2 regions of the Agrobacterium sp. O3.4 genome follow, and region 2 is predicted to be linked to the other one. Evidence: riboswitches for the same ligand, from Rfam matches in the RefSeq annotation. Region 2 holds a riboswitch; the other holds the start of a gene.

Region 1 (14,500 bases), on a different contig from region 2:
CATCAAGGTGGGGGAAAAGCGCGTAGCGCTGGAAAACCATGTTGACTGGCCGTTTCTCGGGCGGCACTCGCGTTACATCTCGTCCGGAAATCACAACGTCGCCAGATGTCGCGTCCTCGAAACCCGCAACGATCCTCATGAGGGTCGACTTTCCGCAGCCGCTCGGCCCAAGCAAGGTGAGGATTTCCCCCTTTTTTACGGTCAGGTTTATGTTTTCTAAAGCTGTAAAGATGCCGAAGGACTTGGTGATATTGTTCAACTCGACAATGTTCTGAGACATGACGATCCCCTTATTCATTCGTGTCGCGCGCGGCGACAGCTCGTTTTCTTTGAAGCCAGAGAGTGAAACCGCCCGCTGCCAGAACGGCAATTGAAAGTGCCAACGCGATAACGCTGGCAGCATTGATCGAGGGATCGACGGTGCGCCGCATCATCGACCAGATGTAAAGCGGAAGCGTCGTGTCATTGCCGCTCACGAAAACCGTGACAATGAACTCGTCGAACGAAAGGGCGAACGAGAGGATGGCCGCTCCGGCAATGGTGGGCGCGAGGATTGGAATGGTCACCATTCGGAAGGTCTGGAACTGCGAGGCTCCGAGATCGCGAGCAGCTTCTTCCAGCGACTGGTCGAAATAGTTGACGCGCGAGCGCATAGTCTCCACGAAGAACGGCAGTGTGCAGAGAACGTGAGCGATCGTGACCGTAATGAGCGACCGCGCGAGCCCGATCTGAGCAAACAGCGTTACGAGCGCGATACCAATAAAGAGACCCGGTAGACCGATCGGGGCGAAATTCAGCCACTCGAATGCGGATTTGTGGTTACGCCTCATCCGGATGAGCGCTAAGGCCGCCATCGTTCCTAGTATCGTGGTCACGGCGGCGGTAAAGAACCCTACCTTTAGACTGTTGAGAAGCGATGCCACGAAGTCAGGCTTCGAAACCAGTAGTTCGTACCACCGCAGACTAAGCCCCTGCAGGGGGAATGTCAGGGCGGGACTCGCGTGAAAGCTGAACAGGATGATGATCGCGATCGGGGCGAACAGGAAGAATAGGTAAGCAGAGAGATAAGCCCGTAGCATATCGATCACCCGTGATAGCGCCGGCCAGGCGCGAGCTTTAGAATCTTCAGCGTCATAGTGAACACGATGTAGACGCCGATGAAGGTTGCCAAGAGCGTGAAGGCCATGGCTGATCCCAGCGGCCAGTTTCCGGCGCTGCGGAACTGATTGGCAATGAGGAGACCGCTGGTTACACCGTCTCTGCCGCCAAGTAGCTGCGGAGTGATGTAGTCGCCAGCGGCAAGGATAAACGTGAACATGAACGAGCCGACGATCCCTTTGTAAGCCATGGGCATGATGACCTTCACGAACACCCCAGCCTTCGTGGCGCCGAGATCGCGAGCAGCATCCAAGTAGTCCTGTTTGACGTCGCGTAGGGACGCGACGAGTATGAGGAGAGAGAACGGCAGCATGATGTGGATCAGCGTCAGGACCGACGCAAACGGGCTGAAGAGGATGACCTCGAGCGGCTGCGAAATTATCCCGCTACCCATGAGCAGCGAGTTGATCACGCCGTTTGTGCCGAGAATCGTCCGCCAAGCATAGACGCGGACCAGATAGCTGGAAAACCAGGACAGCAGCACCAGATACATGATGATGTTGCTTCTGGTCCTGTAGACAAGGAAGTAAGCCACCGGAAAGCTGAGGATCACGGAGAAAGTCGCGGTGAAGAAGCCGTTCTTCATTCCGACCCAAGTCGCTTGCCAGAAGCCAGCCGCAGACAAAATCCTGGCATAGTTGTCGAGATTCCAAACGGGTTCGATCACAAAGGAACGAGCCGTGAAAAAGCTCGTCACGAATAGGAGGACCACCGGTAAGATGAAGAAAACGAGCAGAAATCCGAACGGCAGACCTGCGAGTGCGAAACCCGGCGCGAGGCTGAACCCGGACGATCGCGGGGTGACCGCATTGTGCTTCTCGACGTAGTCAGCGGCAGTCGCCATGAGCGTACATCCTGTTATGTAAGAAAGATATCATAGCGCACTGATGAGCGGGCCAGCGGTAATTGTCCCGCTGGCCCGGGACATCAAAAGCCCGCGCGGAAGTCGGCCCAGACCTGCAGCCAGTCGTCGTATGTCGCGAACTCTGTAGAGGTCCGCGGCGGTTGACCGTACACCTTCATCGTCTTGAACTGTTGGTCGAAGTTGTCGTAGTCGAAAAGAGCTTTCGTACCCGCGTCCATCAAGGCGGGCGCCTTTTTGGAAACAGCTGCTGCGACGGCGGTCTTCGAAATGGATGCCTGGATTTCCGGCTCAAGTGCCTCATTGATGAAGGCGTGGGCGGTCTCGATGTTCTCGGCGGTCTTGGGAATAAACCAAGCGTCCGCCCAAACGGCTGCGCCCTCCTTCGGGTAGACCGCAACCGTCTTGACGTTCTGTTTGGCCGTTTCGAGCGGAACGGCGCTCCAGACACAGAAGCATGCGGCGATTTCACCGGAGGCGAAAAGCGAGATGACGTCGCCGTTCGACGAGGCGAAAACCTTCGTCTGATCGCGGTAGGGCTTTAGCTTCTCGAAGCAATCGCCAAGCTCGTCCTTCGTCAAGTTCGGGAACTTTTCTCCGTAGCCGGTGACCTTCGCGATCTGGGGCCAAACGGTGAGCGGATTGTCGAGAAACGCAAGTTTCCCGGTGAGTTCCGGACGGAGGAGGTCCTCGTAGCTTTTCACTTCGAAGCCGGTCAGTTCCGGATTGACGACGATCGTGTCCAGACCCCAGACCCAAGGCATGGCCCAGTTCTTGCCATCCCAGTACCACATGTCACCCTCGTAGAACGGGGCGTAGATGTCGTCCTTATTGTAGTTGGGGATCTTGGAGACATCCAGCTCCGTAAGGACACCCAGCTCATTGTAGATCGCGTTGTAGCCGTTGGAGTACTCGGCGAGGTCGAGGCGAACGGCGTTGCTTCCGACGATCTTTGCGGTGACGTCATCTTGGTTGCTCATGATGGCAGCGCGCATGGTGATGTTGTTAGCCTTGCGCCATTCCGCGGTCTCGGTCTCGAGCGTATAGCCTTCCCAGGCCATCACTTCGAGGTTGCCACCGACGGCGGCACGTGCCTGGGGTACCCAGGCTCCAAGCGTGGCACCGGCTGCAATGGCAGCCGTACCCAGCATGAAGCTGCGGCGGGCGAGCATTACCTCGTTAAAAAGATCTGCGGTTCGGGCGGACGTGATTTCTTTCTTGTTGTGGTCTTCATGCTTCATAACAGGGCTCCCAGTTCGAATAGGTGAAGAGTGAATATTCCCGTGAAATTTTCTTATTAGTGGCCACGCGGCCCGGGCCGCGTGGCTGGACTGCAGGACGCGTTACTCGGCTGCAGCGAGCGTGCCCACGTGTTGACGCAGCTTTGGCATGACGTCGGTCGAGAGGAGTTCCATGGAGCGCTTGTGGATGGCGGGGCGGTCCCAGTCCTTCTGGGTCATCATGAGAGAGCCAAACGGACCGCCAACTTCGTCGACGAAGGCAACGAGCTTGTCGAGAACTGTTTTCGGAGAGCCCGAGAGCACCATCCAGTCGAGGCAGTTCTGCACCGTGATGTCGCTGTCCAACGTGTTCATCGAAGGCTTGAGCACGCCGAGGAGCTTGAACGCCTTCATATCTTCCACGATGTACTCGTAGTACCAGCGGTAGGAAGACGTGCCCTCGGCGAGGTAGTCGGCCGCTTCCTGATCGCTGTCGGTCACGAGCAGCGAACGTGCGATACGCCACTTGTTGCGGTCAGGGCGACGGCCGGCCTTTTCGCAGCCCACGACGTACTGTTCCCAATGGGTTTTGACGTTGGCGACCGGGGTAAAGTTGGCAGAGACGATGCTCCAGCCGTTTTCGCCCGCCTGGCGCGCGCTGCTTGAAGATGGGCTCATCACCGAGATCGCCAGCTCGGGGAACGGCTGCTGATACGGCTTAAGCATCGGACCGAAACCGAGGCTGGGAATGAGCGTATTCTCGATAACCACGTCCCAGTATTTGCCCTTGATGTTGTAGGGCGGGTTCTGCGACCAGATCTGGTGCATGATCTTGATGGATTCGGTGGTCATTTCGGCGCGGTTCTTTTCCTGCGTGCCGAACAGTTCCATATCGGTCACGAGACCGCCCGGGCCAACGCCCATGATGAAACGGCCTTCCGAGAGATGGTCGAATTGTGCGATCTGGCCGGCGAGACGTGCCGGATGGTGCTGCGGTAGGTTCAGGACCCCCGTGGCGAACTTGATCTGCTTCGTCGCATGGATCAGCGTACCGAAAAATTGAAGCGGGTCGGCAATCGGTTCGCAGGAGCAGCTAATGTGCTCGCCAACCCAAACTTCCGAGAAGCCGAGACGGTCGGCGAGGATCACTGCTTCACGATCCTGTTTCAGGAGTTCAGTGAAGTTGCGCCGCTGATCGTGCAGGGGCATCATAAATAGACCGAGGTCCATTTGGTATCTCCTCTAGAATTGAGATCGGCCTGTCCGATCCTCGCATATTCATGAGCAAGCGATATGCCACGCTGGAAATAGCTGCGGAATCAGTACGTTAACGAACAAACCTGACGAGTCTCACTTTTCCAGTGCGGTCTCAGGTTTGAGTTTCAATATTGAGAGCGCTTAGTCTTGAGACAGTCTTACGGACGAAATAACGGGGCCCGACATACGCCAGGCCCCGGTTTGTTCAAGCTGTCCTGCGACCGCTGGAGGTCGGCGTCTGCTGAACCAATTCCGCAACGAGTTCCGCCGTCGCCGCTGACAGCGTCCAACCAAGATGACCGTGTCCGGTGTTGTAGAAAACGTTGGGACGGCAGCCCTTTTTTATCCGTGGCATCATGTTCGGCATCATGGGGCGAAGGCCCGCCCAAGGCACGACGCGGGATGTCGAGGCCTCTGGAAAGAGCGTGCGCACCCAATCTACCAAGGGTTTGATGCGATCATGTCTAATATCGCGATTGATACCGTTGAACTCCGCCGTACCGGCGACTCGGAACCGGTCGTTTCCAAGACGGCTCGTGACGATCTTTGCCCGGTCGTCGAGTAGGCTGACCCAGGGAGCGCCGTTCTGGCTTCGCTCGTCATCGAGATGAACCGTGATCGAGTAGCCTTTTACCGGATAGACATTTATTCGATCGCCGAGCATCCCAGCGATTTTCCTGCTGCCGACGCCAGCACATACAACCACGCCGTCAGCCGTCAGGACGTTGCTTGAGCTTCCAGGGTTTTCGGCAGGCTTCCAGTAAACAGTCGTGCTTTCTCCGGATTCTACCCGTTGGATTTCCGTGTCGAAAAGGAAATTCACGCCGCGTTTCATACATGCCTTGGCAAGGCCGCGCGTGAATTTGTGGATGTCTCCTGTGGAATCCGACGGCGTAAAGAAGCCGCCGTAGAAATTACCGACCAACGCGGGTTCGATCGCCTTGATTTCCTCTTGCGATACGGATCTCCGGTCCAGGCCGCCCTCGGTCAGCATCGCGTTCACCTTGCCGGCATAATCAAAGCTCGGTTTGTCATAGTAGACATGGAGGATGCCCCGCTTTTCGAGGTCGAACTCAATCTTCTCGCGATCGGCTATTTCGAACATGTGCTGACGCGCAGCGATTGCGAGCCGCGTAGTCTCGATCGTATTGGTGCGATATCCGCCTATGCCCCCCACAAATTCCCCCATCCAGGAATATTTGTGCCAGCTCGGGGTAGGGTTCATGAGAAGCGGCGCGTCGCTTTTGAGCATCCATTTGATGCCTTTCAAGACCGTAGACCAATGATTCCAGACCTCAGCATTGCTTGCAGAAAGCTGTCCGCCATTGGCAAACGAGGTCTCCATCGCGGGATAACGATTGCGGTCGATAACGGTAACGTCGAAACCGCGGCGTGAAAGCGCGTAAGCAGTTGTCACGCCGGTAATACCGGCGCCTAATACAGCGATATGGGGCACTTTTGTCTCCAACAGTTGGTGCCGGGGCTTCGCCAGCCCCATAGCCCCCAATCTGTCTTTTTACCTGAGAGCTTTTCCCCACGGGGGTCCCCTTCGGTGGACGCGAGCGCCTCTCTCCAGATCGTTCAAACTGTGCAGTCTTGGTTGCCTGAGAGTTTCCTGGGGGGTTGCTCCTTCGGCGTGGCGTCGGTGCCATCTCTCCTGCACGGCCTTCGAACACCCTTAGGGTACTCACATGTTTGGATCTTGCGCAAGTCCTTCGTATCGGAAATTATTAAATTGGCACACAAATTGCATCTACATAACAAATAACCTTAAAGGATTGATTATGCGTGATTTTTCCGTATACGTGGAAAACGCCGTGCCGCCCGGGTCCCCCTACTTCGTCTCGGAACCCGCTGTTCTCAAGGCTTTAGGAGCGGTAGCGGGATTTGCAGAAGTGCGATCATTCAACGCTCAATTTCCCGACTACCAGGCGCTAGAAGCCGCAGACTATTTCGTCGGCTCCGGATTCGATACCGCGCGCCTCAAAGTCCACGGCAAGCGCCTGCGTGTGGTTCATTGCACAAGTGCTGGCGTCGAGAAGTATATGCCGCTCGACTGGCTTCCGAACGGAGCGGTCCTGACAAACAGCAGCGGCGTACACGCGAAGAAGGGCGGCGCTTTCGGCTTAATGACCGTTCTCATGTTGTGCGAGGGCGTGCCGCGACACATTCAAAATCAGCGGCTCCATCGCTGGGACAATCGCCTCGCGACGGGGATCGATACGAAGACCATAGTCTTCGTAGGTTTTGGAGCGCTCGGCACCGCGATTGCGGACCGTTTGCGCCCGTTCGGCCCGCGGATTGTAGCAGTCACCCGTTCAGGTAAGACCAGTCCATCGGCCGATGAGGTATTCACCGTCGCAGATCTTGACCAGGCGCTTACCCTGGCCGACTGCCTTGTCGTCAGCTGCCCTCTCACTGCCTCGACCAAGGGGCTCATCGGTGAAAAGCAACTGGCCCTGATGAAACCAGGCGCGTCTTTGTTCAACATCGCGCGAGGTCCTCTCGTCGATACGGGGCCCCTCATCAGGGCGCTCGTCGATGGCCGTCTGAGCGGTGCTGCGCTGGACGTCTTCGACGAGGAACCCCTGTCGGCCGACAGTCAGCTGTGGGATGTACCCAACCTGATCATCTTCCCGCATATTTCCTGTGACGACGCCGACGGATACGTCGACCGTTGCCTTTCGATCTTCGCTGACAACATTGGCAGGGACCTGCGTGGCGAACCCTTACGGAATCGTGTCGATGCGACCGCAGGATACTAACCCCTAGGAGAATATGATGACCGATTCCTATCTCGAAGCACTTGTCCTATCGCACGCAGGTGCGTTGGACGCTTTGGCTGCGGCGGTTTCGAAAGCCGCGGAAATCTCGGTTCCGCAGTGCATTTGTATCGTTGACGCCAGCGGCGAGACGATCGCCAGTCTCCGTATGGACGGAGCAAAATACCTAAGCATGCAGACAGCGAAGGCTAAGGCCCGCACATCGGCGTCCATCCGCAATAAGACAGGCGGCATGACACCCGAATTCAGCATTGCCGCCGGAATTGCCACTGGCGGCGGCGTCACAAATCTGCCCGGCGGTCTGCCGATCAAGTTCAGCGGCAAGCTGGCGGGTGCAATAGGAGTGGGCTCCGGCACTGGAGATCAGGACATCGAAGTCGGCAGGGCTGCTCTTGCGGCTATAGGGGCCGACCCCGTCGAATGAACCGTCGCGCGGGCCGGGTGTCTACCGCCCCGCGCGTTCGAAGGAGGCGAACATGCTTGCACTTGAAGAAACGGACTTGCTGGTTCCCGAAGAATGCGCCCACCACCATGGATACGCAACCACCCTCGCAGAACAGGTGGAAGTTCGAGGTGTGGTCGTTCATGGCGCTAAGCTCGGACGTGCAATCGGCTTCCCGACGGCGAACATGAAGCTGGGCGGATGCTGTAGGCTCGCGCCAGGGATTTATGCGGTGCGATTTCGGGATGGCTTCGGAACCGTTCGCAATGGTGTCGCCAGCTTTGGCCGGCGGCCGACAGTCGTCGACGACGGCGAGTTGCTATTGGAGACGTATGTCCTCGATTACGCCGGCGATCTTTACGGCCAGACATGTCAGGTGACATTCATCGAGTATTTGCGTCCCGAGACAAAGTTCGACGGTCTTGAGGCAATGGTCCAGCAGATCGATCTGGACGTGGTGATGGCCAGGGAGGTTCTGCGGAAAAGAAAAATCTCGCTGGGGGATGAGATTACGGCACGGGGCCGCAAAAAATGAAATATCACCAGATCGAGGCATTCTACCAAGTGATGTTGACTGGCAGCATCTCGAAGGCCGCGAAGAATCTCGGTCGCACTCAACCTGCCGTGAGTATGACGATAGCGACACTTGAAGAGCAGCTGACAACCACGCTGTTTGACCGACACGCAGGACGAATATCACCGCGCGCCGAGGCAGAGGTGCTATTCCAGCAGGTGAGCCCGGTGATGGCTCAATTGAACGACATACGTCACCATTTCGGCCGCCTTACCTCAATCGAGGTACCAAGGATATCGATCATATCCTCCGGGAATGCGGGAACCCACCTTGTTCCAACCGCAATTTCCAAGATTGCGGCTGGGGGACAGCAGTTTCGTCTCATGATCGGGACCTCTGCCTCCATCGTATCGGAGATGGAAAACCAACTTCACGACATCGCGTTGACCGATGAGGGGGCGTTCGAAGTGTTGACGAATTCACCGCTGTTCGAGGTCGAGGTCTTCAACATTCCCGTTTACGCCGTCTCGCCACGCGGTCTGATCTCGACGCAAGGCGATACCCTGCTGACTGAGGAGATCAAAGGCTACAACGTCTGTACGCTTTACGAGGAGAATCGATCCAGTCGACAGATTCGGTCGAAAATCGCGCCCCCCAAGGTGGAATTTTCCAACTTCTTCCCGATGGCATGTTTTGCCATTTCGAACGGCGGCGTTGCGGTGGTCGACAATATCACGTGCGGCGCTATGAGAGCACTCACCAACGGGAGCCTGGATGTCGTATACCACCGGATATCCGACGCATCTCCGTCCCACTACTATCTGATCCGTCCGAAATATCGACCGAGGTCGAAAGTGGCGGACAAATGCTACGGCAGCCTCAAGACGGCCTTGCTGTCATACGAGGACATCTCCCGACCCGATCGGACCTAAAGCTCTCCGCGCGCCTGGTCATAAGCTTCACTCATGGAGGCATAAAACCTTCGGTTTTGCTGTCGATTTCGCAATGCGGGATGACTGTAGTGCGCTCGGCGGCGCACTTGTGCGGATTGACGCAGCAAGAGCCTCGCTGCCCCACAAAACTCGTTGACGGGCCGGGATTCGGACACAGTCACCATCTGGGCAACAACCATGAAAATCTTTAAACACATAGCGTCGGCGGCACTCTCCGCTGCGATGTCCGTCGGCGTGTCCTTCTCCGCCTCGGCCTGCCCTTTCATCGATCCAGGAGAAAGGCGTCTTCACGGTCGCGACTGAAACGGCCGACGCGCCGTTCGATTTCGTCCAGGACGGTAAGATCGTCGGTTACACTCCGGACGTGATCCCCATAAGTGCCGCTGATATCCCCATAAGAACTTCAATTTTGCGAAAGTTCCGATGTTGGGTGATGAATTGGTTGCCGCCGGAGCAGGCGAGCAGACAGGGGCGAAAGCCTCTTCTGGACATGAGCGTTCCGATTAAATCTCAGTATCCAAGCCAAGGTATCTCGATACCTTGCACGAAGGAGTGCAGCCATGCGTGTAACTAATATCCGGGCGTACCGGATCCCGACCGGCGGTGTGCGCCCGGTGCTTGTCGAAGTCGTAACGGATGAGGGAGTTTCCGGTTGGGGCGAAGCTGCCGTGGCATACGGCCTCGGTGCTCGCGGTGCAGCCGGCATGGTCGCCGACTATGCCGCGCGCGTTATCGGTGCGGACCCGAACTATCCCCGCCATGTCTATCACGCGATCTACGACAACTCTTTCTGGACCAAGGGCGGCGGCGCGATCGCCTTCGCTGCGGTAAGCGCGATCGACCAGGCGCTTTGGGATATCAAGGGCAAGGCTGCAGGCGTCCCAGTCTATGACTTCTTCGGAGGCCGCTTCCAGGACACCGCACCGGTCTATGCGAACGGCTGGAACTACCATTGCAATGACGCCACCGAGTGGGCCAAGGCCGCCGAGCGCCCGCTCAAGGATGGCTACAAGATGCTCAAGAGCTATCCTCTTGCAACGCAACAGCCGGGCCGTACGCTGACCCACGTCCAGCGCCGCTCGCTTTCCGCCGACGAGTTCAAGCGCGCTATCGATCGTATTCGCCTTCTCAAGGATGTCGTCGGTGATCAGGCCGAACTGCTCATCGATCTTTCAGGTGGCGTCAATAACGACCAACTGGTTCGAATCCTCGACGTCTGCGAAGAGCTCAAGGTCTCCTGGGTCGAGGAGCCCCTTGACGCATTCAACCTCGCGGGCCTCAAAAACTTGGCCGCTCGATACAAGTTCCCGATCGCCGCCGGCGAACGCGTCTATACCCGCAACGGTTTCAAGAACCTCCTGGATTCCGGCGCTATCGACGTTGTCATGCCGGACGTTGGCAATTGCGGGGGCGTGTTCGAACTGGTCCAGATCGCAGCGATGGCAGAGGCATACAACGCACGAATGTCTCCTCATAACTGCGCGTCGTCTCTCTGTACGGCCGCTACGCTTCAGGTCTGGGCCGCTTGCGCCAATGCAATGGACCTCGAAATCTATCCTTACCTGCCGGAGTCCCAGGGCTACGTTCAGGTTCTGAAGAATGCTCCCGAAGACCGCATCAAAAACGGCTTACTGGAAGTCGGATCCGATCCGGGCCTCGGCGCGGACGTCGATACCGAACGCCTCAAGCCATATTGCTGCTACGACTACCTCGAAGAAGCCGCTTAATGAAAAACATCCTCGGTCTCGGGGCGACCAGCGTCGTCCCGAGGTCCAGGATGACCGAGCGCCGCCTGACTTACCGAGACAACTTCGGTCCGATTCCTGACCTTCAATTTCTTGAAGACCGTCTTTAGATGCCACTTCACGGTTTCGAGGCCAATTTTGAGATCCGATGCGATTTCCTTGTTGGTCATACCGTGCTGCACACGACTAACCACCTCGCGTTCCCGCAGTGTCAAGGATGATGTCCCGAACGGTTCATTGTATCCATGTTGGCGCTCGACCTGAACCGTTGCCAGAGCAGCTGCCAGCCTGTGGAGATAATCCGTCGAAACTCGCTTGCTGTTATGGTTCTGCAAGAAGGCGATTACTGATTGCGTCAGTGTGATTGCCCCTGCACCGCAGTCAATGAACGGGCGGATGACATCTCCAATCTCGCTTTGCGCAAGAAGGCTGGTCATCAATTCCATTGCCACGCCACGTCTGCCTATCGCTAGTAACGAAACGGCGTACTCGATCCCCGCTTCCAACTCGGCTGGCTTGTCCCAAGCGAAGCTATGCATCTGAAGCTGGAAAATTTCAGCTGCCTGATGAGGCTTGTTCTCAGCGATGAGGAGCCGAGCCTCGCACATTCTTAGCAGTCGCCAGCCGTAAGATGTCGGCGACCTGTCCGTCGGTGGCCGGGCCTGAACCATACCTCGGAAACCCGTCATGAGAGTACGGGCTTGTGCTAGTCGAGATTGGAGTAAATTGAGCCTTATCTGTTCAGCGATGCAAACGGTTCTAAGGCGCAGCCAGTCTCGCTTTCGACCTACCGCGTCCCCGCGTTCAAGAAGTTGAGATGCCGATTTCCAGTCGCCGCGCGAGACCATGATGCGTACCAAAGTCAGATAGCAGGCGATCAGACCTTCAACAAAGCATGTTTGCTCAATGAGATCGAGGTGACCTGAAAGCAGCGACTCCGCTTCGAATAGATCGTTGCGCTGGTAGCGCACGAAGGCCAGCAGGCTGGCTGCCAGTACAGCAGGCGCGGTATCGCTCCCAGTGACCCTCTGCGCCAGGTCAAGCGCCTGCCGGAGCCGTGGTTCTGCCTCGTCGAGCCTATTCTCGGCCACGTCGCACAGAGCCAGCAGGCAGGTTCTGCAAACGACTGAGAAGGACAGCGCCGGTTGGTCAGCTTCGCTGGGCAATGGCTGCAGAGAATCGCGGGCGAGAGCGATGTTGCCGCCCATCAAGTGCCCATGAATCGTGGCATTGCCCACCACAAGAACAGACCAAGCCTGTGAAACGGAATTACGAAATTCATCAGCGAGAGCCAGTAACGTGGTGCCGTCATCCGACATATAAGCGATGAAGATCAACAGGCTTTTCCGATAGTCGGATAGCTCGTCGATAGCGGGATCGGACGGTGACGCCGCAAGCAGATTTTCGATCATGCCTGCGATCGACCTCGCGTCGTCCAGTCTCAAGCTGAGAGCATAAGCCGTGCCCGCGGCTGCCAGCAACGCGCCATCTCCCATCAGTTGGCCCACAGAAATCTGCCCCAGCCAGCCGAGCACCATGGAAAGATTGCCTTTCGCGACTTCTTCGAGCGCGCATCGTCGAGCCCATTCCAGCGCCTGAAGTGTATTTCCGGCTGAGAAGGCATGCTGTACGGCGAGTTGCCAGTTACCGTTTTGCGCGAACCACGCGCTGGCGTGGGCATTCCGCAGCTTTCCGTCTTCGTTTAGCCTTTCGTCCAAATAGGTCCGCAAGTACTGGCGAAACTGTGGATGAAGCACGAACCGCGTGCCGCCTTCATCGATGCAATTCGCGAATAGTTCACCAGACCGCAGCCGGCGAAAGAGATCTTCGATGCCTGCAGCGCCGGCCACGGTCCTACACACAGGTAAGCTCAGTTCATCGAGCATGGATGTGCGGGCCAATAGAGCTAGCTGTTGCGGTGTAAGGTCAGTTTCCACGCATTCCGCAAAAAACTCTGCAAACTCTGCGGGCAATTGTGCAAGGGCTGCCAAGGCGTCCTTAGTTCGTTTGTAGCGACCAAGCATCGTCGCGGTCATTCTCAACCCGGCCGGCCAACCGCGCGTGATGGCGGTAATGAATTCATGGTCAACGAGATCTATCGCAGCCGGATGTTTAGTATGCAGAAATCGCACCAATTCTTCCGGATCGTAGCGCAGTTGCTCATGGGAAAGTTCGAGCAGTTGGTTTGCGACACGTAGATTGGCAATCGGTATCCGGGGACGCCTTCGGCCGGAAATGACGGTGCGCAGGTGATCCGGCCCATTATCGATGAGGTGGGAAATCACTTCATCCACCCCTTCACCGCTGTCGAGACTGTAATTGTCGAACATGAGCCAAACCCGTTCCGGCAGGAGCGACATTCTCTCGATCAACGCATCGAGGCTCGCGCGCCAAGAACGCGGGTCGGCAAGCTCTTCACCGAGGATTGCCTGTTGCAACAAGCGAGAGAGCGACGATGGATCATTGTCGCGCTGGTCAAGCTCCATCCAGGCGACACGTTCTCCCTGAGTTAGCAGGACTTCACGCCATTGCCGTAATGTGACGGTTTTTCCGTAGCCAGCGGGCGCAGTGACGATTGTGACGCGCGTGCTGGATGCCGTCGTCAGGAACTGCTTTAGCCGCGGGCGCGCCATCTCTTTGAAGTTGATCGCGCGCGGTGCCAGTTTCGTGTGAGGAACCGCCGTCATCATTACCTCCCACTTCGCTTGTAGGCGTCTCTAGCGCCTGATCTAGATCCCCCCGCGCACCGTGGTCCGTTGTTTCAGGGCGCGTCTACCTCACGTCACCTATTACCTCATCTCACCCCCCCATTCGAGGGGGGGATAGCCCTTTCTAACGGTGATAGCGTTTTGAGCACGGCAAGAGGGATGGTTTGCTGGTGGGGTGGAGCACGTGTTGCTGCAGTTGATACTGGATTTTTTTTGGGCATTCTCGGCGCTGGCGCTCATCTCCCTAAGCCTCGGGCTGATTATGGGGGAGCTCAAAATTGTCAACATCGCCCAAGGGGACATGGTAATGGTCGGCGCGTATTGCATGTACGCGATGCGCGACATGCCGTTCTTGGCGGCGCTCGGGTCGACCGTCGTCATTGGCCTCTGCCTGGGCTTTATCCTTGAACGCTTTGTGCTGCGTTGGGTCTATCACCAAGGCTTCATCGCAACGTTGCTTGCGACGTGGGGGATCGGGCTGGTCCTGCAGCAACTTGTTTCAGTCGCCTTCTCCATATCCCAGAAGGGCGTCGACATGCCGGTCACGACGTCGGTCGAGGTTCTAGGTGTCACCTATCCGCTCTATCGTTTGCTTGCCGGCGCGGGGATGCTGACGATAGTCGGTCTTGTCATTCTTCTGGTCTATAAGACAAATATCGGACTGCGGATTCGCGCCTCCATCGACAATGTGGAAATGGCGTCGGTTTTCGGGATAGCGCCGCAACATGTTTTCACGCTCGTCTTCGCGATCGCGTCGGCCATGGCGCTGCTTGCGGGTGCTCTGGTTGCTCCAACGCTTTCGATCACCCCCACAATGGGATTGAGCTTCATCGCTCCGGCATTCTTTAGCGTCTTGAT
Region 2 (14,500 bases):
CGCAAGGGCTGCCACAGCAAGTCGCAGGAAGAGATTAACCGTCTGCTGGTGCGTCTTGGCCGGGATGGCAAACGCGTCGTGCGCCTCAAATCCGGCGATCCGCTGGTCTATGGCCGCGCAGGCGAGGAAATGGCGGCGCTGCGCAATGCCGGCATCGGTTACGAGATCGTGCCGGGCATCACCTCCGCCTTCGCCGCCGCTGCGGATTTCGAATTGCCACTGACGCTACGCGGTGTGGCTTCGTCGCTGATCTTCACCACCGGCCACGATCTGACCGGCGATGTTCTGCCCGATTGGGCCCGTCTTGCCGTTTCCGGCGCAACAATCGCCGTTTACATGGGCCGCAGCGTTGCCGCCTCGGTGGCGACGCGGCTGATCGAAGCGGGCCTGGGTGTGGAAACCACCGTCGCCGTTATTGAAAACGCCAGCCGCGCGGATCGTCGCCTGCTGCATGGCACATTGAACGATCTGCCCGACCTCGAACATCGCGATGAACTGACCGGCCCGGTCATGGTCATCATCGGTGATGCGGTGGCGGGCGCCAATTTCGACAGGTCCGAGGCGCTTGCACTGTCAGTGCAGCCGGCGGATTTCAAACGGGAGTACGTAAATGGTTGACAAGGTTTTGACCGCCAATCGTCTGGGCGATGGTATCGCCGTCTGGCTCGACGCCAATGGTGACTGGACGGAGAACCTGCAGGGCGCCATCGTTGCCCGCCATGCGGAGGCCGTCGCTTCGTTCGAGGAAATCGGCAAGCGTGATTTTTCCGCCAACAAGGTGGTCGATGTGGCCATCGTTGACGTGGTGGAGGAAAATGGCAAGCTCTGGCCGACCCGGCTTCGCGAGCGTATCCGCGCTGCCGGCCCCACCGTGCACTATGCCACCGGCTTCAAGCCGGCCGATGCAGCATTTATCGCAGTCTGAGGAAGAATATGTACCGTTACGACGAGTTCGATCACGCATTTGTTGAAGGCCGCGTGGCGCAGTTTCGCGATCAGGTCGAGCGCCGGCTGTCCGGCGAGCTGGCCGAGGACGCATTCAAGCCGCTGCGCCTGATGAACGGCGTTTATCTTCAGTTGCATGCCTATATGCTGCGCGTCGCCATTCCCTACGGTACGCTGAATTCGCAACAAATGCGGATGCTGGCCCATATCGCCCGCAAATATGACCGGGGTTACGGCCACTTCACCACGCGCCAGAACATCCAGTATAACTGGCCGAAGCTATCAGATACGCCGGATATCCTGTCTGAACTGGCAAGCGTGGAAATGCACGCGCTGCAGACGTCGGGCAACTGCATTCGCAATGTCACCGCCGATCATTTCGCCGGCGCGGCAGCCGATGAGGTTGCCGATCCGCGCCCCTATGCGGAAATTCTGCGGCAATGGTCTTCCGTGCATCCGGAATTCTCGTTCCTGCCGCGCAAGTTCAAGATCGCGGTAACGGGTGCCGAGCGCGATCGCGCCGCCATTCAGGTCCATGATATCGGCCTGCATCTGAAAAAGAACGACAAGGGCGAGATCGGTTTTGCCGTTTATGTCGGTGGCGGGCAGGGCCGCACGCCGATGATCGCCAAGAAAATCCGCGATTTCCTGCCGGAAGAGGACCTGTTGTCCTACACCACGGCAATCATGCGCGTTTATAACCTGCACGGCCGCCGCGACAATAAATACAAGGCGCGCATCAAGATCCTCGTGCATGAAACCGGCGCGGAAGAACTGGCCCGCCAGGTCGAGGTCGAGTTCGCCGAGCTGAAAAACACCGAATTGAAGCTGCCGGATGCCGATATCGCGGCGATTTCCGCTTATTTCGCGCCGCCGGAACTGAAGAACCGCCCCGAAGGCTGGGAAAGCCTGGCGCGCTGGAAGAAGGCGGATGAGGGTTTTGCCCGTTTCGTTGACCAGAACGTCCAGCCGCACAAGCACCCCGATTACGGCATGGTGACGATTTCCCTGAAGCCGATTGGCGGCATTCCGGGTGATGCGACCGACGAGCAGATGGAACTCGTCGCTGATATCGCCCAGGAATACGCTTTCGACGAAATCCGCATCAGCCACGAGCAGAACATCATCCTGCCGCATGTGGCGCTGGCCGATCTGGAACCGGTCTATCGTGCACTGGTGGGTGCTGGCCTTGCGACCGCCAATGCAGGGCTGATCACCGATATCATTGCCTGTCCCGGGCTGGACTACTGCGCGCTTGCCAATGCACGCTCCATTCCGGTGGCGCAGGAAATTTCCACCCGTTTCGGTGCTCCGGAGCGTCAGGCGGAAATCGGTGAACTGAAGATCAAGATTTCCGGCTGTATCAATGCCTGCGGCCATCACCATGTCGGTCATATCGGCCTGCTGGGCGTGGAGAAAAAGGGAGCCGAGCTCTACCAGATCACGCTCGGTGGATCGGGTGACGAAAACACCTCGATCGGTGAGATCATCGGCCGTGGTTTCGAGCCGGACAGGGTAACCGACGCCATTGAAACAATCGTCGATACCTATCTGCGGCTTCGCCTGTCGAAAGAGGAAATTTTCCTCGATGCCTATCGCCGTATCGGACCGCAGCCTTTCAAGGATGCGCTCTACGGTTCCGCCGCCGAAGCCGCCTGAGGAGAGCGTCATGACGAAAATCTGGAACCGCGACGGCTTCGTGGAAAACGATCCCTGGGTGATCGAAACTGAAGAGGTGAAAGCTGCAGCCGCGCAAAAGCCGCTGCTGCCGCTCGCGGATTTCCTCATTCGTGCGGCGGAAAGCAACGATGTAGGCCTGGGCGTGCTGATTGCGCCGGCCGACGATGTCACCCGCCTCGAGCCCTACCTTGACCGTATCGACCTTGTGGCCGTGAGTTTTCCGGCCTTCAACGATGGCCGGGGTTTCAGCCACGCTTCGCTGCTGCGCAACCGCCTGGGTTTTAGAGGTGAGGTGAGGGCAGTCGGCGACGTGCTGATCGACCAGGTGCCGCCGATGCTGCGCACCGGCTTTACCAGTTTTGCAGTGACGAACGGCACGGCGATCCGCCGCCTGTCCGAAAATCGCCTGCCGGAAATCCCGGTTTATTACCAGCCGACGGCCCGGCCGGCGGCGGGCGGCGAGGCTTATAGCTGGCGTCGGCGTGCGTCCCTGTGACACGTTGCGCGGAAATATGATTTTTTGATACATATTTCCTGAGCACATAGCAGTTGTGATATTCTCATGCCTTCAAGCCTCGGCAAAAATGGTATAATTGCCCGGTTGGAGAATGTCGCTTATCGAATAAGAATGGACGGAACCTGAAATGAACGCGCCAGCCAAGACGGAAGATTTCGCGATCAAGATACCTGATGGTGTTTACGCCGAGACGGTTTTATCCGTGGAGCACTATACGGATCACCTGTTCCGTTTCCGCATGACACGTCCTGCCGGTTTCCGTTTCCGCTCCGGTGAGTTCGCCATGATCGGCCTGATGGTCGGAGAAAAGCCGATTTACCGCGCTTATTCCATCGCCAGCCCCGCCTGGGATGAGGAACTGGAATTCTTCTCGATCAAGGTTCCAGACGGCCCACTGACTTCTCATCTTCAGGCGATCAAGCCCGGCGATACGGTTCTGATGCGCAAGAAGCCGACAGGCACGCTGGTTCTTGATGCGCTGACACCCGGCAAACGGCTCTACATGTTCTCGACCGGCACCGGCATTGCGCCTTTTGCAAGCCTGATCCGTGACCCCGAGACCTATGAGAAGTTTGAAGAGGTCATCCTCACCCATACCTGCCGTGATGTTGCAGAGCTGAAATACGGCTTCGATCTGGTTGAGGAAATCCGCAACCACGAATTCCTGAACGAAATCGTCGGCGACAAGCTCAAGCATTATGCGACGGTGACCCGTGAGGATTACCCCTTCAAGGGCCGTATCACCACGCTGATCGAAAACGGCAAGCTGTTTGCCGATCTTGGCGTGCCGGCGCTTGATCCGGAAATTGATCGCGGCATGATCTGCGGTTCCTCGGCCATGCTGAAGGACACCAAGGAATTGCTTGAAAAGGCCGGCCTGAATGAAGGCGCCAACAACAAGCCCGCTGAATTTGTGATCGAGCGCGCTTTCGTCGGCTGAACGCATAAGACGACAAGATTTCAGGAGGCCGTCAGGCCTCCTTTTTATTTGCACCTTCAGTGTAGCTATCGAGAAACGCTGTCATCATCCTGTTTCGGTGCGATTTCATTGCGATAGAGAACGAACAGTCCGATGGCAATCGCCGCGATGCCGCCGCCGACGAGATGCGATAGCGAATAACCACCCTTCGTCACCAGCCAGCCTGCCACGACATTGCTGAATGATGCGCCAATGCCCTGAACCATCATGACGCTGGCAAGGCCGACGTTAAAACGGCCGGTCCCCTTCAAGATTCTTTCCACCGCGACAGGTGTAACGATGCCGAGCAGACCGGCGCCAACGCCGTCAAGAAACTGCACCGGAAAAACGACCCAGAAATCCGTAAAGGCCGAAGCGAGAAGGCCGCGTATGGGCAGGGCGACGAGCGCGATGATAAACACCGTCGAAAGACCGAAACGGCGTATCAGCCACGGCGCCATTGCAGCGACGAAAATCATCGCGAATTGCGCGACGCCGGTGATGATGGCTGTGGTGCGGAAGGGCGTTTGCAGTTCGATGGCGAAATCCTGTGCGATCAATCGACCCATGGGCGCGTTGCCAAAATGGAAGACGAGCAGAATGATGGCGAGAAAGATCAGCCCGCGTTCGTGCAGCAGAACCCTTATTCCGGATGGCCCGGGCTCTCCCTTGTCTTCGGCAAGACCACGCGCAGCCTTGTGATCTATCCTGTCAGGATCAATCGCCGCCGTCGCGACCAGAGCGCCTGCAGCGGTCAGCAGCATCAGGCCAATAATCCCATTCATGCCGAAGAACGTGACGACCACATAAGTCGCAAAAAGCGACGCGAAATTGCCGCCGTGGTTCCAGAATTCGTTGCGCGAGATCTGATGGGAAAACAGGCGCTCGCCGACAAGACCCAGTGTGAGGCCGGCAAGTGCTGGACCGACCACGGCGCCGACGACCGCCGTCATGATCTGCCCGGTCCAGACGATCCAGGCATCCGGAAAGATCAGCGTGATCAGCGCGCCGATGGTCACGAGAACGACAGGGATGGCAATCAGCATCCTCTTCCATGTTGTGCCATCAACAAGGGCACCGCAGAGCGGTGTCGCAAGCAGACCGACAAGGCCACCCACCGTGGCGATCATGCCCAGCGAGAGCGAAGACCAGCCCTTTGTCGCCAGAAATGCATCCAGAAACGGACCGAGACCGTCGCGGGCATCGGCGAGGAAAAAGTTCAATGCTGCAAGGGCAAAAAGCGTGCGGTCTGAGATGCCACCGCTGCGCGGCAGACCGCCCGAAGGAAGACCACCATGCGGAGTCGAAACGCCAATAGTCGTCATGAAATACGCTCCGAAAAACATGCGCGAGTAATGGGAAATTGATCAAGGCTGGCGAGAAACAGCTGTGTCTGCATTTGGTTGCATCAGTGAGAGATAAACATAAAACTCTCGACATTTTTGATCGCCGCAGAATAGGCTGAAGGAACGTTTGACCGTATTGTCGAGTTAGTCTCCGTGGAAAAACGGATTACTCGCCATGAAAACCCATGCTTTAGCACTTCTATTTTCGGCTGTATTGCTCGGTGGCCAGCCCGCACATGCGGATGAACGCGCATTCCTCTCATCGCTGAAAGGCACATGGGCCGGCAAGGGGACCGTGATTACGCGGATCGGTACTCCGCCGATCAATGTAAGTTGTACGCTGAATTCCAATGCCGGGGCATCATCGCTCAACATGTCCGGCACGTGCCGCGGCCTTCTTGTGGTAAGGCGCGCTATCGCGGCTGATCTTTCAGAAAAGGGCGGACGCTACAGCGGGGCTTATACTGGCCCGTCTGGCCGACCATCGGCCCTTTCCGGCACAAGGCGAGGAAACGCAATCAACCTGACGGTCCGCTGGAACCGCGACATAAACGGCGACCGGGTTGCCGCCATGACCATCGAAAAGATTGGAGCCAACGGACTGCGGCTGCGCACCACCGATAAGGACGGCAGAACCGGCAAGACGGTGGTGACGAGCGACATCCGGCTGGTGCGCTGACGAGCGGCGATAATGTAGCGCCAGCTTGTCTATCTGAATTCAAGCAGCAGCGGGCAATGATCCGAAACCTCCGGCTGCGTCACAACGTCGAAACGGTCGATCTTCACAGCCGGATTGACCAGCATGTAATCCGCATAACGGTTCTGCTTGGTGTAATGCGAAGTCCGCGTGTCGTTAAAGCCGCGCGTCGTGACCAACTCCGTGAGATCGAGTTCTCTCAGAACGGCAAAAGTCTCGCTGTCGGGCAAAACACTGAAGTCGCCGCAGACGATAATCCGGTCACCCGCCTCGGCGATATTTCTGACCAGCTGGACGAGGCGCTTCGCCTGGGCCAGACGCGCGGGGCTGTCGTGTTTGCCTTCGGGGTCTCGCAGGCCGTGCATGTGGGCGATGACGGCGGGCTGGCCGGTTGTGAAATCGAAAATACGAATGGCATGGGCGGTCCGCGATCTCGGGTGGTCGCCATATCCATCGGCTGAAAAGGTGCCGTGAACGAAACCCTGCGCCTGCGCGACAATGGCAATGGATCTACGCACGAAGGTCGCCAGCCCCCATTGCGACGGGTATCGTATGTCACCGTCCCAGAGATCACCCTGCGCTGCCGGGCAGAAAACCGCCAAGTGATCGGGCAGGGCGTCTGCGATATCCCGCAGGAAATTCGCCCTCTGCGGCAGGTCTATGCCGTGATCGCGATAGGACAGCCAGTCCTGCGTGGCATCAGGCTTATGCACCACTTCCTGCAGACACAGGATATCGGGATCGGAAGAGGAGAGATAGGGAACAAGCTCGTCATGGAGCTTCCCGCCCCAGCCGTTCAGGCAGATCAGACGCATTTACACTCCATCGCCGCGGAATTGCATGATCCCGTTTAGCATGGAACCGCTGGCGATCAATCCGTCCCGCGATTTCGGGGTGTGGGGATGTCGTCGCCCTGATGACAAAGGCCCGGATGTTTCCGGGCCTTTGATGCAGGTTCAAGCCAAATGCTTTATTCGGAGATTTTGTGTCAGGCAGCGCTGACTACATCTTCGGCAGCAACACCTTGTCGATGACATGAATGACGCCATTGGATTGCTTGACGTCGGCGATGGTTACATGGGCAACCGTACCATTCTCGTCTGTCAATGTGATTTTGCCCATGCTTTCCTTGGCCTTGAGCACACAGCCGCCGACGGTCTTCACGTCATGTTCACCCTTGTCGTCCTTGATCATCTTTTCGATGGCCGGTGACAGTGCATTGGCGGCAACGACGTGGCAGGTCAGTACTTTGACCAGCTTCTCCTTGTTCTCGGGCTTCAGAAGATCGTCGACCGCACCCTTCGGGAGGGCAGCGAAAGCTTCGTTGGTCGGCGCAAACACCGTGAACGGACCTTTTCCTTGCAGTGTTTCGACAAGCCCGGCTGCCTTCACCGCTGCGACAAGCGTTGTGTGGTCTTTCGAGTTCATCGCATTTTCAACGATATTCTTGTCCTCGAACATTGCGGCGCCGCCAACTTTGGGGTTCGCCGCGTAAGCGGAAACCATGCCGATGGAAAGAGCTGCGGCCAGCGTCAGGGCACGAACAGAAACGTTGTACATCGTTATTCCTCCTTGGTGACTTCCAAACCCCGAAAGGCAGTTCTTCCGGTGGCCGCTATCGGTCATCCGTAGCGATAAAAGAGACGAAAGCCGTTTCCCCGAAGTTTCGAGGCGAGCCAGGAAAAATGATAAATAATTGATTTCAAGAATGATTATTTATGCGCCGACATAAAAAAGCCCGGAGCGATCCGGGCTTTTGTCTTGAGCGAAACGAAGTTTACTCAGCCGCTTCGGCATAATCCTCCATCGGCGGGCAGGTGCAGATGAGGTTGCGGTCACCATAGACATTGTCGATGCGGTTGACCGGCGACCAGTATTTGTCGATGCGGAAGGCGCCGGGCGGGAAGCAACCCTTTTCGCGGCTATAGGGACGGTCCCATTCGCCGACGAGGTCTTCCACCGTGTGCGGCGCGTTCTTCAGCGGATTGTTGAGCTTGTCCGCACGGCCTTCCTCGATATCGCGGGCTTCCTCGCGGATCGCCAGCATGGCATCGCAGAAACGGTCGATTTCCGCCTTGGTCTCGGATTCCGTCGGCTCGATCATCAGCGTGCCGGCAACCGGCCAGCTCATGGTCGGAGCGTGGAAACCGCAATCGACGAGGCGCTTCGCCACATCGTCTACCGTCACACCGCAGCTGTCTGCAAGCGGGCGGGTGTCGATGATGCATTCATGCGCCACGCGACCGGTCTCGGACTTGTAGAGCACGTCGTAAGCGCCCTTCAGCCGTTCGGCGATATAGTTGGCGTTGAGGATCGCCACCTTGGTCGCCTGCGTCAGCCCTTCGCCGCCCATCATCAGGCAATAGCTCCAGGAAATCGGCAGGATCGACGGCGAACCGAAAGGAGCTGCAGACACCGCACCCTCACGACCGTCCGTCGCCGGATGGCCGGGCAGGTGAGGCGCCAGGTGCGCCTTGACGCCGATCGGGCCCATGCCTGGACCGCCGCCGCCATGCGGAATGCAGAAGGTCTTGTGCAGGTTGAGATGCGAAACATCAGAACCGATATCGCCGGGACGGGCAAGGCCAACCATGGCGTTCATGTTGGCACCGTCGAGATAGACCTGACCGCCTTGGCTGTGGGTGATCTCGCAAATCTCGCGAACCGTCTCCTCGAATACGCCGTGAGTGGACGGATAGGTGATCATGCAGCACGAGAGGTTTTCCGCATACTGCTCTGCTTTTGCACGGAAATCATCGACATCGATGTCACCGTTATCCCGCACCTTCACCGGCACTACCTTCATGCCGACCATCTGCGCCGAGGCAGGGTTTGTGCCATGCGCCGAGGTTGGAATGAGGCAGACATCGCGATGTGTGTCGCCATTGGCAAGGTGGTAGTTGCGGATGGTCAAAAGCCCGGCATACTCGCCTTGCGCACCGGAATTCGGCTGCATGGAGAAGGCATCGTAACCGGTGACCGAGCACAGTTTTTCGGAGAGATCGTCGATCATCTCCTTGTAACCCAACGCCTGATTGGCCGGTACGAAGGGGTGGATGTCGGAAAATTCCGGCCAGGTGATCGGTAGCATTTCCGCCGTAGCGTTCAGTTTCATGGTGCAGGAACCGAGCGGGATCATCGAACGGTCGAGCGCCAGATCGCGGTCCGAAAGACGGCGGATGTAACGGGTCATCTCGCTTTCAGCGCGGTTCATGTGGAAGATCGGATGCGTCATGTACTGGCTGGTGCGCAGCAGTTCCTTCGGCAGACGATAGTCCGGCTCGAAATCCGAGATCGAGAAATTGCCGCCAAAAGCACGCCAGACGGCCTCAAGCGTTGCCGGGCGGGTACGCTCGTCAAGGCTCATGCCGATCTTGGTCGCGCCGACCTTGCGCAGGTTCACACCTTCCGCCACGGCCGAGCGCAGGATAACGCCCTGCATGTGGCCGACTTCGACGGTGATCGTGTCGAAGAAGGTTTCCGGCTCGATGGTGTAGCCAAGCTTTTCCAGTCCCTTGGCCATCAGCACGGCCTTCTGGTGGGTCTGCTGGGCAATCGCCTTGATGCCTTGCGGGCCATGGAAGACGCCATACATCGAAGCCATGACGGCAAGCAGCACCTGCGCGGTGCAAATGTTCGACGTCGCCTTTTCGCGGCGGATGTGCTGTTCGCGGGTCTGTAGCGACAGGCGGTAGGCGCGGTTGCCGCGCGCATCGACGGAAACGCCGACCAGACGGCCGGGCATGGAGCGCTTATGCGCGTCCTTGACGGCCATGTAAGCCGCATGCGGACCACCATAACCGACCGGAACGCCGAAACGCTGCGAGGTGCCGATGGCGATGTCTGCGCCCATTTCGCCGGGAGATTTCAGAAGCGTCAGCGCCAGAAGATCGGCGGCGACGGCGGCAATCGCGCCTGTCTGGTGCAGACGGGAAATCAGGCCGGAGAAATCGCTGACATGACCGTGGGTGCCGGGATACTGGAAGATCGCGCCGAACACGTCGACCGGATCGAGATCGGTGAAGGGATTGCCGATAATCACCTTCCAGCCGAGCGGGGCCGCGCGGGTCTCGATCAGCGCGATGGTCTGCGGATGGCAATTGGCGTCCACGAAGAAAGCGGTCGCCTTGGACTTGGCGACGCGCTGGCACATGGCCATGGCTTCGGCAGCGGCAGTCGCTTCATCGAGCAGTGATGCATTGGCGACATCAAGGCCGGTGAGATCGCAGACCATGGTCTGGTAGTTCAGCAGCGCCTCAAGGCGGCCTTGGCTGATTTCCGGCTGGTAGGGCGTATAGGCCGTGTACCAGGCCGGGTTTTCCAGAATGTTGCGCTGGATGACCGGCGGCGTGATGGTGCCATAATAGCCCTGGCCGATCAGCGAGGTCAGGACCTGGTTCTTGTTGGCCGTCTCGCGAAGACGATCCAGCGCCTCGCGTTCGGTCAGCGCCGCACCCCAGGTGAGCGGCACCTTCTGGCGGATGGAGGCGGGAACGGTGGCGTCGATGAGCGCGTCGAGGCTCTTATAGCCGACGACCTTCAACATCTCTGCCATTTCCGACGGCGACGGCCCGATGTGACGCCGGTTGGCGAAATCATAGGGCTGATAGTCGGTGAAATGGAATTCGGTGGGCGTCGTCATTACGCGATCAGCTCCTTGTAGGCTGCTTCGTCGAGCAGCGTATCGGCATCCGCCACGTTGGAAAGCTTCAGCTTGAAGAACCAGCCGGCACCCTGCGGATCGGAATTGACCAGCGAGGGATCGTCAACGATCGCCTGGTTGATTTCGACCACTTCGCCATCCAGTGGACAATAGACGTCGGAGGCAGCCTTGACGGATTCAACGGTTGCAGCATCGCCATCCTTGGCAAAGGTTGCGCCCACTTCCGGCAGTTCGACGAAGACGAGATCGCCGAGCTGTTCAGCGGCGTGGCTGGTAATGCCGACGGTGGCGATATCGCCTTCGAACTTCAGCCATTCGTGTTCTGCGGTAAATTTCAGCATCGTGTTCTCTCCGGAGATGGGATGAAATTATCGTTTATAGGTGGGCTTGATGAAGGGCAGGGCAGCGACGGCAACGGGCAGGTATTTGCCACGCACTTCGGCGAAGATCGCCGTGCCGGGTGTCGCGTAGGACACGGGCACATACCCCATGGCAACAGGGCCTTCGACCGAAGGGCCAAAACCGCCAGAGGTGACTTCGCCGATCTCCGTCTTGCCTTCGGCATCCGCGAAAAGCTTCGAATGGCCACGCACCGGCGCCTTGCCCTCGGGCTTCAGACCGACGCGGCGGCGCGAGGTGCCATCCTTGAGTTCGCCGAGAATGCGCTCCGCCCCCGGAAAACCGCCTTCGCGATCACCACCGGCGCGGCGCGCCTTCTGGATTGCCCATTCAAGCGAGGCTTCGATGGGTGACGTCGTGGTATCGATGTCGTTGCCATAAAGACAAAGGCCGGCTTCGAGACGCAGACTGTCGCGCGCGCCAAGCCCGATGGCTTCGCAATCGGGATGTTCGAGCAGGGCTTTGGCGATTTCCTCCGCCTTGCCGGCGGGTACGGAGATTTCAAAACCGTCCTCACCGGAATAGCCGGAACGGGAAACGATGCAGGGCACGTCATGCAGCGGCACTTCCTGCACATCCATGAACTTCATTTCGGACACGCCAGCCCACAGTTCCGCCAGCACCTCTTCGGCGCGTGGTCCCTGCAGCGCGATCAGCGCCCGGTCGTCAAGAAGGGTGATATCGCAGGCGTCGGAAAGATGCGCCTTCATATGAGCAACATCGGCGTCCTTGCAGGCCGCATTGACGACGACGAAAAGATGGTCGCCGCGATTGGTGACCATCAGGTCATCGAGGATGTGGCCGTTGTCGTCGGTGAAGAAGCCATAACGCTGGCGGCCTTCCTTGAGGCCAAGAATATCGACCGGCACAAGCGTCTCAAGCGCGCGTGCGGCATCGGCATTGTCGCCGGACTTAGCCTTCACAATCACCTGTCCCATATGGGAGACGTCGAACAGACCGGCGGAGGTGCGCGTCTGAAGGTGTTCCTTCAGCACACCGGCCGGATATTGCACCGGCATGTCGTAACCGGCAAACGGCACCATGCGGGCACCGAGCGAAACATGCAGGGAATGGAGCGGCGTGGTTTTAAGCTCGGCGGTATCGTCCAAGGACGCCTCCAGGGTTGCGCGAAATATCGCGCGGGCTCAGGTCATGGCGCAAACGCACCGGTTCAAGAGCCCCCTCTGTCCTTGTCGCCTGAGATTGTTATCCCTTCGGCGAGCCGTCCTTTAGATCAAGGTGGCTTCTCTCCAGAGTTCCGTCGTCACCGCTGGTCCTTTTGCCTGAGAGTTTCCGGGGCGGTTGCTCCTTCGGCACCGCAGTGACGCGGCTTCTCCCAACGATGATGCGACGCTCATTATCTTCGAAGCCCCGCTGTTGGCAAGGACCAAATGACGCATCTGAACAGATTCTTGCTCCATCTGCGCCATCGGCAGCGCAAGATGCGTTCAACAGTCGGAATGTCAGGCAATATTAGTCAGATTTTTTCTCCGGCAAGCCCTTGCGTTTCGTCGAGGCGAAATCCTCAAGTTCCTTTTCTGTCATGGACTTCTCCATGCTTTTTGAAGCACCTTGTAAACTGGATTTCTTGATGTCGCCGCGTTTTGCGGCCAGTGCTGCACCCGCCGCTTTCTGCTGGGCTTTCGATTTGGCTGGCATGTCTGCCTCCTCTGAAACGATTGTTCCAGCAGGGAAATGCCGCCTTGCGACGATTGTTCCCTTGCGAGACGTCAAGCATGCGGCAAAATTCCCCTTTGAAATCGACGGGAAAGCGGGATATCGCATGAGGTCATGGATGCAAATCGAAACCGACGACTGACAGGGATGGAGAGAATGCTTCGCATTTTCTGCGCGGCCTTGATGTTGTCGCTCGGTTTTGCCCACAAGCCCGTGCTGGCCGCAGCGCCGACGGTGTCTCTGGACGAGAGCTACCGGCTGCCGGACGGCACCTTTGCGGAAATCTGCCTTGGCCACGGCGATGGCGTCAACGTCTCCCATGGCAAGGACGATCCGGCCCATTCCGGCGATGCCATGCTGTTTTGCGAGGCCTGCCTGCTGGCCTCGTCCATTCTTCTGCCGATACCTGATACCGAAGGCTGGCTGAAGACCGAATTCTCCTGGCTCGACAATCGCCTGAGCGCAAATTGGAGCTTCCGCTCTGTCCTGACGATTGAGAAACCCGCAGCGCGTGGGCCTCCATCCCTGTCCGCCTGATTTTTCGTTTTACGGGATCATCGCCGCCTGCTGGCGGCACGGAGCGACTGCCACGGCCCTTAAGGGATGCAGTCGAAGGGACAAAAGACATGAAGACCACCAAAATCATCACCTGCACATTGTTCGTCGCCTCGGTTTCGACCGCGCAGGCTTTCGCCCACGCCACTTTCGTTGACGGCTCGGCTGAACAGGAAAGCACCGTTGTTGCCGCGCTGCAGGTGCCGCACGGCTGTGACGGCGGACTTGCCACGACAGAAGTGCAGATCAAGCTGCCGGAAGGCTTCATTTCCGCCAAGCCGCAGCCCAAGGCCGGCTGGGAGCTGGAAGTCATCAAGGGTGACTACCAGAAGGCCTACAAGAACCACGGCAAGGAAATCAAAAGCGGCCCGGTCGAAATCCGCTGGAAGGGGGGCAATCTGCCGGATGAATTTTACGACACCTTCGCCGTACAGGGCAAAATCTCCGGCATCGAAGCCGGACAGGACCTGCCCTTCAAGGTAACGCAGCTTTGTGGCGACAAGGGTAAGGTTTCCTGGGACGAGGTGGCGGCAGCCGGTGTCGATCCGCACTCGCTGAAAAGCCCCGCCCCAACCATTCGCGTTGCCGCAAAGGCGGCCCATGCTGCCGGCGGCCATGATCATGGCGCCATGGATATGGATGTCGTGAAGGCCGGCAGCCTTGAGGTTTCCGGCGGTGCGACCAAGGCCATGCTGCCGGGCCAGCCAGTGGGAGGCGGCTACGTGACGATCAAGAACGCCGGCACCAGCGACGACAAGCTGATCGGCGTCGAATCCTCCACTTCCGGTCGTGCCGAAATCCACGAGATGGCTATGGTCAACGACGTCATGAAGATGCGCAAGCTGGATGACGGCATCGTCATTCCCGCCGGCCAGACCGTGGAACTGAAACCCGGCGGCCTGCACATGATGTTCTTCGACGTGAAGAAGCCCTTTGCCGAAGGCGACAAAGTGCCGGTAACGTTGATCTTCGAAAAGGCCGGCAAGGTCGAGATCGTACTCTCCGCCGCCAGCGCGGCCAAGGGTAACGGCGGCGACCACCAGCACAATTGATCAATAAAGAA

Evidence for each region. A riboswitch is a leader RNA that binds a small molecule or an ion and turns the genes downstream of it on or off. The one in region 2 is predicted to bind glycine.
Region 1: another riboswitch for glycine. It lies ahead of M0412_RS25810 (D-amino acid dehydrogenase); the one in region 2 lies ahead of gcvT (glycine cleavage system aminomethyltransferase GcvT).

What each region holds. Positions count from the first base shown of each region.
Region 1 covers NZ_JALPZP010000011.1:17,657-32,156, reverse strand. Annotated here, with positions in the region: gene M0412_RS25835 (ABC transporter ATP-binding protein) at 1-280, opposite strand, end outside; gene M0412_RS25830 (ABC transporter permease) at 291-1,079, opposite strand; gene M0412_RS25825 (ABC transporter permease) at 1,085-2,002, opposite strand; gene M0412_RS25820 (PotD/PotF family extracellular solute-binding protein) at 2,086-3,261, opposite strand; gene M0412_RS25815 (LLM class flavin-dependent oxidoreductase) at 3,364-4,470, opposite strand; gene M0412_RS25810 (D-amino acid dehydrogenase) at 4,703-5,953, opposite strand; glycine riboswitch at 6,079-6,167, opposite strand; gene M0412_RS25805 (D-2-hydroxyacid dehydrogenase) at 6,282-7,262, shown strand; gene M0412_RS25800 (heme-binding protein) at 7,279-7,704, shown strand; gene M0412_RS25795 (riboflavin kinase) at 7,757-8,257, shown strand; gene M0412_RS25790 (LysR family transcriptional regulator) at 8,254-9,168, shown strand; gene M0412_RS25785 (mandelate racemase/muconate lactonizing enzyme family protein) at 9,750-10,916, shown strand; gene M0412_RS25780 (LuxR C-terminal-related transcriptional regulator) at 10,913-13,624, opposite strand; gene M0412_RS25775 (branched-chain amino acid ABC transporter permease) at 13,830-14,500, shown strand, end outside.
Region 2 covers NZ_JALPZP010000001.1:1,160,322-1,174,821, reverse strand. Annotated here, with positions in the region: gene cysG (siroheme synthase CysG) at 1-618, shown strand, start outside; gene M0412_RS05670 (DUF2849 domain-containing protein) at 611-925, shown strand; gene M0412_RS05665 (nitrite/sulfite reductase) at 934-2,604, shown strand; gene M0412_RS05660 (DUF934 domain-containing protein) at 2,615-3,121, shown strand; gene M0412_RS05655 (ferredoxin--NADP reductase) at 3,270-4,082, shown strand; gene M0412_RS05650 (MFS transporter) at 4,148-5,425, opposite strand; gene M0412_RS05645 (hypothetical protein) at 5,622-6,125, shown strand; gene M0412_RS05640 (endonuclease/exonuclease/phosphatase family protein) at 6,155-6,958, opposite strand; gene M0412_RS05635 (fasciclin domain-containing protein) at 7,146-7,703, opposite strand; gene gcvP (aminomethyl-transferring glycine dehydrogenase) at 7,921-10,785, opposite strand; gene gcvH (glycine cleavage system protein GcvH) at 10,785-11,147, opposite strand; gene gcvT (glycine cleavage system aminomethyltransferase GcvT) at 11,175-12,314, opposite strand; glycine riboswitch at 12,467-12,554, opposite strand; gene M0412_RS05615 (DUF3008 family protein) at 12,679-12,864, opposite strand; gene M0412_RS05610 (hypothetical protein) at 13,039-13,419, shown strand; gene M0412_RS05605 (copper chaperone PCu(A)C) at 13,509-14,489, shown strand.